DNA from 2 places in the Ensifer sp. 2TAB8 genome. Region 1 is predicted to be linked to the other one. Evidence: riboswitches for the same ligand, from Rfam matches in the RefSeq annotation. Region 1 holds a riboswitch; the other holds the start of a gene.
What was found. Region 1 has a riboswitch for thiamine pyrophosphate ahead of thiC (phosphomethylpyrimidine synthase ThiC). Riboswitches for the same ligand answer to the same signal wherever they lie in the genome.
Positions count from the first base shown of each region.

Region 2: it holds a riboswitch for thiamine pyrophosphate, as region 1 does, so the genes downstream of both, thiB (thiamine ABC transporter substrate binding subunit) here and thiC (phosphomethylpyrimidine synthase ThiC) in region 1, are expected to answer to the same signal.

Region 1 covers NZ_JBFRGB010000005.1:138,499-142,693, reverse strand. The annotation lists gene AB4Z53_RS11625 (hypothetical protein) at 1-142, shown strand, start outside; gene thiC (phosphomethylpyrimidine synthase ThiC) at 625-2,448, opposite strand; TPP riboswitch at 2,538-2,666, opposite strand; gene AB4Z53_RS11615 (sigma-54-dependent transcriptional regulator) at 2,764-4,128, opposite strand; gene AB4Z53_RS11610 (sensor histidine kinase) at 4,132-4,195, opposite strand, start outside.
Region 2 covers NZ_JBFRGB010000003.1:79,026-83,220, reverse strand. The annotation lists gene AB4Z53_RS08390 (thiamine diphosphokinase) at 1-634, opposite strand, end outside; gene AB4Z53_RS08385 (GNAT family N-acetyltransferase) at 719-1,204, opposite strand; TPP riboswitch at 1,343-1,460, shown strand; gene thiB (thiamine ABC transporter substrate binding subunit) at 1,510-2,538, shown strand; gene thiP (thiamine/thiamine pyrophosphate ABC transporter permease ThiP) at 2,546-4,171, shown strand; gene thiQ (thiamine ABC transporter ATP-binding protein) at 4,168-4,195, shown strand, end outside.

The sequences.
Region 1 (4,195 bases):
CATTCCCGCCGCCGACATCGGCGTCGTCCGCATGGGCGGCGGAAATCCAGGAAAAGCCCGCGGCAAAACGCCCGTCGCGCGGGAGGCCACCGGCGAGTGCAAGGGCTCCCATCGCCAGAGCCGTCAGTCTCAGCAGGCGTGACCTCAAGTCTTTACTCCTTGTGCGAACGGCGTACTTGCGCCGTTTTGCAAGACCTTCTGCGCGGCAGAGACGGCAATTCATTGCGAATGAATTTCGCCGACAGCGACTTTCGCGTGAATCTTGCATACCGCTCAATCGACGCAGGGACAAGTTATTCGGGTGACGGGTGAAGTGGTGCGCAAGGTGCGGGGCCCATGGCGGCGACCACAACGCGCAGATGGTCGCCAGCCCCACAGTGGCGATCTTCCTAGCCCGCCGTGAAGGCGTCGGCCACAATCTGCGCGAACATATGGAGCCGCATGACCTTTGCCGATGCCAGCGTGCTGCTCGATGGGATCGAGCGGAAGGTGCACGCTCGCCCCTCCCGAGCATGACGGCGAAGGAGTCCGTTGGCGGTCTCCGCTTCCGCCTCTGGGGCGCTGGACGGAAGTCCTGCGCGAACTGAAGGGGCTGTGACTGGCCCCTTCAGCGTGTCTTTGCGTCTACTCGGCCGCGCCAGCCGCCTCTTCTACCGGCATGTAGAGGTCGCCGCCTTCGCGGTATTTCGCCGCCATTGCCTCCAGCCCTTCCTTCTGCGCCTCGGCCCGGATGTCGTGCGAGATCCGCATGGAGCAGAATTTCGGGCCGCACATCGAGCAGAAATGCGCGACCTTGTGCGCCTCCTTCGGCAGGGTCTCGTCGTGGAAGTTGCGGGCCGTCTCCGGGTCGAGCGAGAGGTTGAACTGGTCCTCCCAGCGGAACTCGAAGCGGGCGCGCGAGAGCGCGTCGTCGCGCACCTGAGCGGCCGGATGGCCCTTGGCGAGGTCGGCGGCGTGGGCGGCGATCTTGTAGGTAATGACACCCACCTTGACGTCATTGCGGTCGGGCAGGCCGAGATGCTCCTTCGGCGTGACGTAGCAGAGCATGGCGGTGCCGAACCAGCCAATCATGGCCGCGCCGATGCCCGAGGTGATGTGGTCGTAGCCCGGTGCGATGTCCGTCGTCAGCGGTCCGAGCGTGTAGAACGGCGCTTCGCCGCAAACGGTGAGCTGCTTGTCCATGTTCTCCTTGATCTTGTGCATCGGCACGTGACCGGGGCCCTCGATCATCACCTGACAATCCTTGGCCCAGGCGATCTTTGTGAGTTCGCCCAGCGTTTCGAGTTCGGCGAATTGCGCGGCGTCGTTGGCGTCGGCGATCGAGCCCGGGCGCAGGCCGTCGCCGAGCGAGAAGGAGACGTCATAGGCGCGGCAGATGTCGCAGATCTCCTCGAAATGCTCGTAGAGGAAGCTTTCGCGGTGGTGGTGCAGACACCACTTGGCCATGATCGAGCCGCCGCGCGAAACGATGCCGGTGACGCGATCGACGGTGAGCGGGATGTAATGCAGGCGGACGCCGGCATGGATGGTGAAGTAGTCGACGCCCTGTTCGGCCTGCTCGATCAATGTGTCGCGATAGACTTCCCAGGTGAGGTCCTCGGCAATGCCGTTGACCTTTTCCAGAGCCTGGTAAAGTGGCACGGTGCCGATCGGAACCGGTGAATTCCGGATGATCCATTCGCGGATGTTGTGGATGTTGCGGCCGGTCGAGAGGTCCATGACCGTGTCGGCGCCCCAGCGGGTTGCCCAGACCATCTTCTCGACCTCTTCGGCCATAGACGAGGTGACGGCGGAGTTGCCGATATTGGCATTGATTTTCACCAGGAAGTTCCGTCCGATGATCATCGGTTCGGATTCCGGGTGGTTGATGTTGGCGGGCAGGATCGCCCGGCCGCTGGCAATTTCCTGGCGAACGAATTCCGGCGTTACATGGTCGGGGATGTGGGCGCCGAAGCTCTCGCCGTCGCGGACCTTCGCCCGCGCCGCCTCGCGGCCGAGATTTTCGCGGATGGCGACGAACTCCATTTCGGGCGTGATGATGCCGGCGCGGGCATAGGCAAGCTGGGTCACTGCGCGGCCAGCCGTTGCCTTCAGCGGTGCGTGCTGGAACGGGAAGGTCGGCGTCAGCCGGTCTCCGCTCACAAAGCCGTTGTCCTCCGGGCGGACGGTGCGTCCCTCATAGGTTTCCACATCGCCGCGGTCGACGATCCAGTTGCGGCGGAGCCGCGGCAGACCGTCCTCGATGCGGATCTCGGCGTCGTCGGCTGTGTAGTCGCCGGAGGAATCATAGACCGTGACCGGCGGCTCGCCCGAGGTCGGGTGCAGCGCGATCTCGCGCATCGGTACGCGGATATCCGGGTGAAGGATGCCCGGCTTGTGGATCTTGCGGGAGGCGGGAAGCGGGCCTTGCGTGACCGAGAGGGGAGTAGGTTTGGTGGCAATATTCATGACGAGGCTCCAAGTTGCGATTGGAGACCCAGTTCTGATGCCGGAAAGATGAAAGACGCTCCGCCAGATGCTGGACGCACGGAATCCTGGCTTCGATATCTGCACCGTCCCTACGCCAGTATGAACTGGATCAGGTTCAACGGGTCACTGCGCTATAGCCGGCAAGCCGACCATCCAGCAGAATCTCAGCCCCTTGCGGGACCCCCCTGGTGAATGCCTAGATCATAGCCATTGATCGGCCCGGGACGTCAAGCGCGAATTCGCCTGTCGATGAAGATGCACCTAATACGTGTATTTGCGGAAGTGAGTTTGGCGCTAGCGGTCGGCCTTATCCGGTGCCGACCGCTCAGCGTAGTCGGCGCGGTTGATACCATGGCGCTGGAGCTTGTCGTAGAAGGTCTTGCGCGGAATTCCGAGCGCTTCGATCGTCGCCTTGACGTCGCCACGCTGGGCGCGCAGCGCCTCCTTCAGGATTTCCGCCTCATAGCGTTCGAGCCGTTCGGGTAGCGCAAATCCCGGCTGTCCGGCAGGCGCAATCGCTTGTCCGAGTGGGCCTTCGACACCAAGCGCCACCCGTTCGGCAAAGTGCGAGAGTTCGCGCACATTGCCGGGCCAGGCATGGGTCATCAGGTGCTGTTGCGCAGCCGGCGAGATCATGGGTACGTCGCGCCTGAAGCGCTCGGCTGCCCGGGTCAGGAAGTGCGAGAACAGCAGCGGGATATCGTCGCGGCGTTCGCGCAGAGGCGGGATCGATAGCGTCACGACATTCAATCTGAAGTAGAGATCTTCTCGGAAATCGCCGCGCTCAGCCGGATTGCCGAGATCGATCTTGGCAGCAGCGATGACGCGGATATCGACCGGTCGCACCTGGTTGGTGCCGAGTGGCGTGATCTCGCGCGCTTCCAAAACACGCAGCATCTTCACCTGCGTTGCCGGCGGCATCGCCTCGATCTCGTCGAGAAACAGCGTACCGCCGCTCGCATGTTCTATCCGGCCGATGCGCTTCTTCAAGGCGCCGGTAAAGGCGCCCTGTTCGTGGCCGAAGAGTTCGCTTTCGATTACCGTTTCCGGCAAGGCGCCGCAGTTGAGCGCCACGAAATTGCCGTTACGGCGCCGGCTCCAGTTGTGGAGCAGGGTCGCGACCACTTCCTTGCCGCTGCCGGTTTCGCCGGCGACCAGCACGTCCACATCGGTATCGGCGATGTGCCGAATCGTCTGGCGCAAGCGTTCCATGACAGGCGTCTGGCCGATCAGCGGCAGGCTGTCTCCGGCTGCCTCCGCGGCCCGTTTCAGCGCGCGGTTTTCCATGACGAGCTTTCGCTTTTCGAGTGCACGTCGCACGCTCTGCACCAGCCGGTCGGCGGCAAAGGGTTTTGGGATGAAGTCGTAGACGCCGTCCTGCAGGGCCTGCACCGCCATCGGAATATCGCCATGGCCGGTGACCAGGATTACGGGCAGGTCCGCGTCGACGGCCGCGATGCGCCGATAGAACGCCAAGCCGTCGATGCCCGGCATGCGGATATCGCTGACGACGATGCCGTCGAAATTTGCGTCGAGCGTCTCCAGCGCTTCGGCGGCGCTGGCAAACGAGGCGACGGTAAGGTTGGCGAGCTCCAGCGTCTGCGTCATCGCCTTGCGCAGGTGGTTGTCGTCGTCGACGAGATAGACGGTCGGCTGCATTGCTCAGGCCCTCTTCAGGCGAACCGTGAAGACGGTGCCCTTGTCGCTGGTTTCGACGGCGATCTCG
Region 2 (4,195 bases), on a different contig from region 1:
CATAGGGGCGGGCAAGCACGATGGCGCGACCGCTCTTGAGAGTGAAGCGAAGGGGACCCTCCGCAACGTTGGAAACGGTTCGGGATGAGCCGAACGGCAGGGTGAAATCGTCGAGCGGATAGCGCGCATTGACGATCGAAAGGCCGGTAAGTTCGGTCAGACCTAGCACCGAGAAGAGGCAACCCTTCGGCAGGTCGAGCTCGAGCGGACCGGCAAGCAGCGGATAGGCCTCTTCCTCGCCCGAGGTCATCAGCACCGGAAGCCCACGCTCGGCAAGGGCGACAGCATGCAGCAGATGCATGAAGGCGTGGTCGCTGCGGGTGCCGCCGAGCGCGCCCGCGAAAATCAGCCGATCGGCGCCGCGCGATAGCGCTGCCTCAACCGCGATCTCGCCATCCGTCGCCGCCTTTGCCGCCGGATAGGGCTCGCGTGGAACGGAGGCGAACTCGGAAAGCAACGCGTCTTCGGTCGAATCGAAATCGCCGACCCAGACATCGGGTACGACGCCGAGCAAACGGGCATGGCGCATGCCGCCGTCAGCTGCAACGAAGCGGCTTCCGCTCAGCTGTCGTGTCAGCCGGTCGGTCAGCGAAAGGGCGCCGCCAAGCAGAATGGTGAAGGTCGATCGAGCCATGGCAAAGCCCATAGCGCAAAGGACCGCGGAAGGAAAACGAAGAAAACCGTTGGACGACCGGTTCTCGAAATTTTGCTGAAGCCGTCAGTGCCCTTCCGGCACCGGATCTGGAAACAGCATGCCGGCATAGATGCCCGGGGTCGAATCCGGAATCTCGAACGCACCGGCTACCCGCTCGTAGAACTTCGCCGGTCCGACGCCGCCGATGACTGCATAGCCATAGCCGGCCTCGCGCATCGCCGTCAGGCTGGCGATCAGCAGCGCCTCGCCAATCCCCTGGCCGCGCATGCCTTCATCGACGCCCGTCGGACCGAAGAAGCCGAGCGCGGTCACATCGTGGCAGGCAAAGCCGACGATCTTTTCCTCGTGCACCGCGACATGCATGCGCGTCGGGGTGGAAGAGAAGGCCGCTTCCGCCTCGCCCGCCCAGCCGGCACCAAAGGTCTTCTCGATCCAGGAGACGACCAGGCGGCGCTCCGGCGCCATGGCACGGCGAATGCTGATACCCGCTCCAAGCCTCGACTGAGGCTGAGACGGCAGGGCGTAAAGTCGAACGAGCATATCTGGCATGGCGTTTCCTCCTCGCTGCAGTGGTGTAGCGCAGTTGGCGGCTTACGCAAATACGAGCCAATGCCCCGCTCCAAGGCGCCACTTTCGGCTTCCCCCAAACATCGCTTGCCATGGAACCAGCGTGGCGGTAAATCTTTTGCCGCTCTAACGGGGTGCCTCCCGACCGCATAGCGGCCGGAGGCTGAGAGGCGTGCAACGCCAACCCGCGGAACCTGATCCGGCTCATACCGGCGGAGGGATTAGACGCGATCGGATCGATACGCCCTTTTCCCATGCAACAACGAACTTTGGGAGAGGTGCCTGCCATGTCCAATTCATCGCAACACAAACTGTTTAGCCGGCTAGCTCTGGCTGCTACCGCAAGTCTCGTCTTCGCCCACCATGCAACGGCAGCCGACAAAACGCTGACGGTCTATACCTATGAGAGCTTCATCACCGAATGGGGCCCGGGCGCCAAGGTGGCGGAAGCCTTCGAAAAGACCTGCGAGTGCAAGGTCAATTATGTCGGCGTCGCCGATGGTGTCGAATTGCTCACCCGCCTGAAGCTCGAAGGCGACGCCTCGAAGGCCGACATCGTGCTCGGCCTCGATACCAACCTCGTGGCGGAAGCCAAGGCGACCGGCTTCTTCGCGCCGCACGGCGTCGATGCCAAGGAGCTGAAGGTTCCGGGCGGCTTCTCCGACGATACCTTCCTTCCCTATGATTACGGCCACTTCGCCGTCGTCTACGATACCGAAACGTTGAAGACGCCACCGAAGAGTCTGAAGGAGCTCGTCGAAGGCGACCCGTCACAGAAGATCGTCATCGAGGACCCGCGCACCTCGACGCCGGGCCTCGGCCTGCTGCTCTGGGTCAAGGCCGTCTATGGCGACGAGGCCGGCGCTGCCTGGGCTAAGCTCAAGGACCGCGTTCTGACCGTCACTCCCGGCTGGTCGGAAGCGTACGGCCTCTTCACCAAGGGCGAAGCACCGATGGTGCTCTCCTACACCACCTCGCCGGCCTATCACATGGTCGCGGAAAACACCGAGCGCTACCAGGCGGCGGCCTTCTCCGAAGGCCACTACATCCAGATCGAAGTCGCCGGCATGACCAAGCATGCCATGGAGCCGGACCTGGCAAAACAGTTCCTAAGCTTCATGACCGGACCGGAGTTCCAGTCGATCATCCCGACGACCAACTGGATGATGCCGGTCGGCGTCACCAGCGAGCCGCTGCCGGATGCCTTCAACAAGCTGGTCAATCCGGAGAAGACCTTCCTGCTGCCGTCGGAAGAAGTCGCGAAGAACCGCAAGGCCTGGATCGACGAATGGCTTGCCGCCATGAGCAAGAACTGAGGCCGGATTGTTCGCACTGCGCGAAAACCGCATGACTGTTGTCGCCGGGGCGCTCTGCCTCGGCGCCTTCCTGCTCTTCGTCGGCCTGGCGATAGCAGCCTTGCTCGCCCAGACCGCCGGCACGAACGAAGGCAACCTGTTCGACGCCTATATCTGGCGCGTCACCCGCTTCACGCTGCTGCAGGCAACCCTCTCGACGCTGCTGTCGGTGCTGTTCGCCATTCCCGTGGCGCGGGCACTGGCGCGGCGGCCTCGGTTCTTCGGTCGCATCTGGCTGTTGCGGCTGATGGCGCTGCCGCTCGGCCTGCCCGTTCTCGTCGGCGCGCTCGGTCTGATCGAGATCTGGGGACGCCAGGGCTTCCTCAACTCCGGCCTGCGCTGGCTCGGCCTCGAGCAGCCGATCAGCATCTATGGCCTGTTCGGCATCCTGCTCGCGCATGTCTTCTTCAACATGCCGCTGGCAGCACGCCTGTTGCTGGCCGGGCTTGAACGCATTCCCGCCGAATACTGGCGTAGCGCCGCCAATCTCGGCATGCCGTCCCGCGCGCTTTTCCGGTTCATCGAATGGCCTGTCCTGCGTGGCTTGCTGCCGGGCGCGGCCGGCCTCGTCTTCATGCTCTGCGCCACCAGCTTCACGCTCGTGCTGACGCTTGGCGGCGGTCCCGCGGCCAGCACCATCGAGGTCGCGATCTATCAGGCCCTGCGCTTCGATTTCGACCCGCCGCGCGCGATCGCGCTATCCGGCCTGCAGATCGCCATGACCGGCGCCCTGCTGCTCATTCTTCGACGTCTGGCAACAGAGCCGGAAGAGGGCATGACCGGCGGTCGCACGGTTCGCCGCTTCGATGGCGCAAGGCCCGTCGCACGGCTTAACGATAGCGCCTGTATCATTCTCGCATTGCTCTTCCTCATTGCCCCGCTGATCGCGGTCGTCGTCTCGGGCCTGCAGGCCGATATCCTGAAGCTTGCGCGCGATCCGAACGTGCATCGGGCACTGGTGACGAGCGCTTCGATCGCGCTTGCCTCGGCGCTCGCCTCCGTCGCCATGGCAGCCGTGATGATCCGTGCTGCGGCCACGGTTACCGCCCCACGCCATACAGGCGCGTTGGCACGCGGCTTTGCCGGTACGATCGGCGCCAGCACCTCGCTGATCCTGCTGGTGCCGCCAGTTGTGCTCGGCGCCGGCTGGTTCCTGCTCCTCCGCCCCTTCGGCGATGTCGCGCGCTTTGCGCCTGTCATCGTCGTGGCGATCAATGCCCTGATGGCCCTTCCCTTCGTCCACCGGATTCTCGCGCCGGCCATGGCCACGCACGCGGCGCGCTCCGAACGGCTGACCGCAAGCCTTGGCATCCGCGGCTTTCATCGCCTGCGATGGATCGATCTTCCCGTCCTTCGCAAACCATTGCTGATGGCGCTCTCCTTTGCCATGGCGCTATCGCTCGGCGATCTCGGCGCGGTGGCCCTCTTCGGCTCCCAGGACATGGTGACGCTTCCCTGGCTGCTCTATAGCCGCATGGGCAGCTACCGCACCGCCGATGCGGCCGGCCTCGCCCTCTTCCTCGGGCTTCTCTGCCTGATCTTCACCATTCTCGGTACGGCAAATGACAGCCGGCGGGAAGGACGTACAGCATGACCGAACCCACCGCCGCCATAGAAC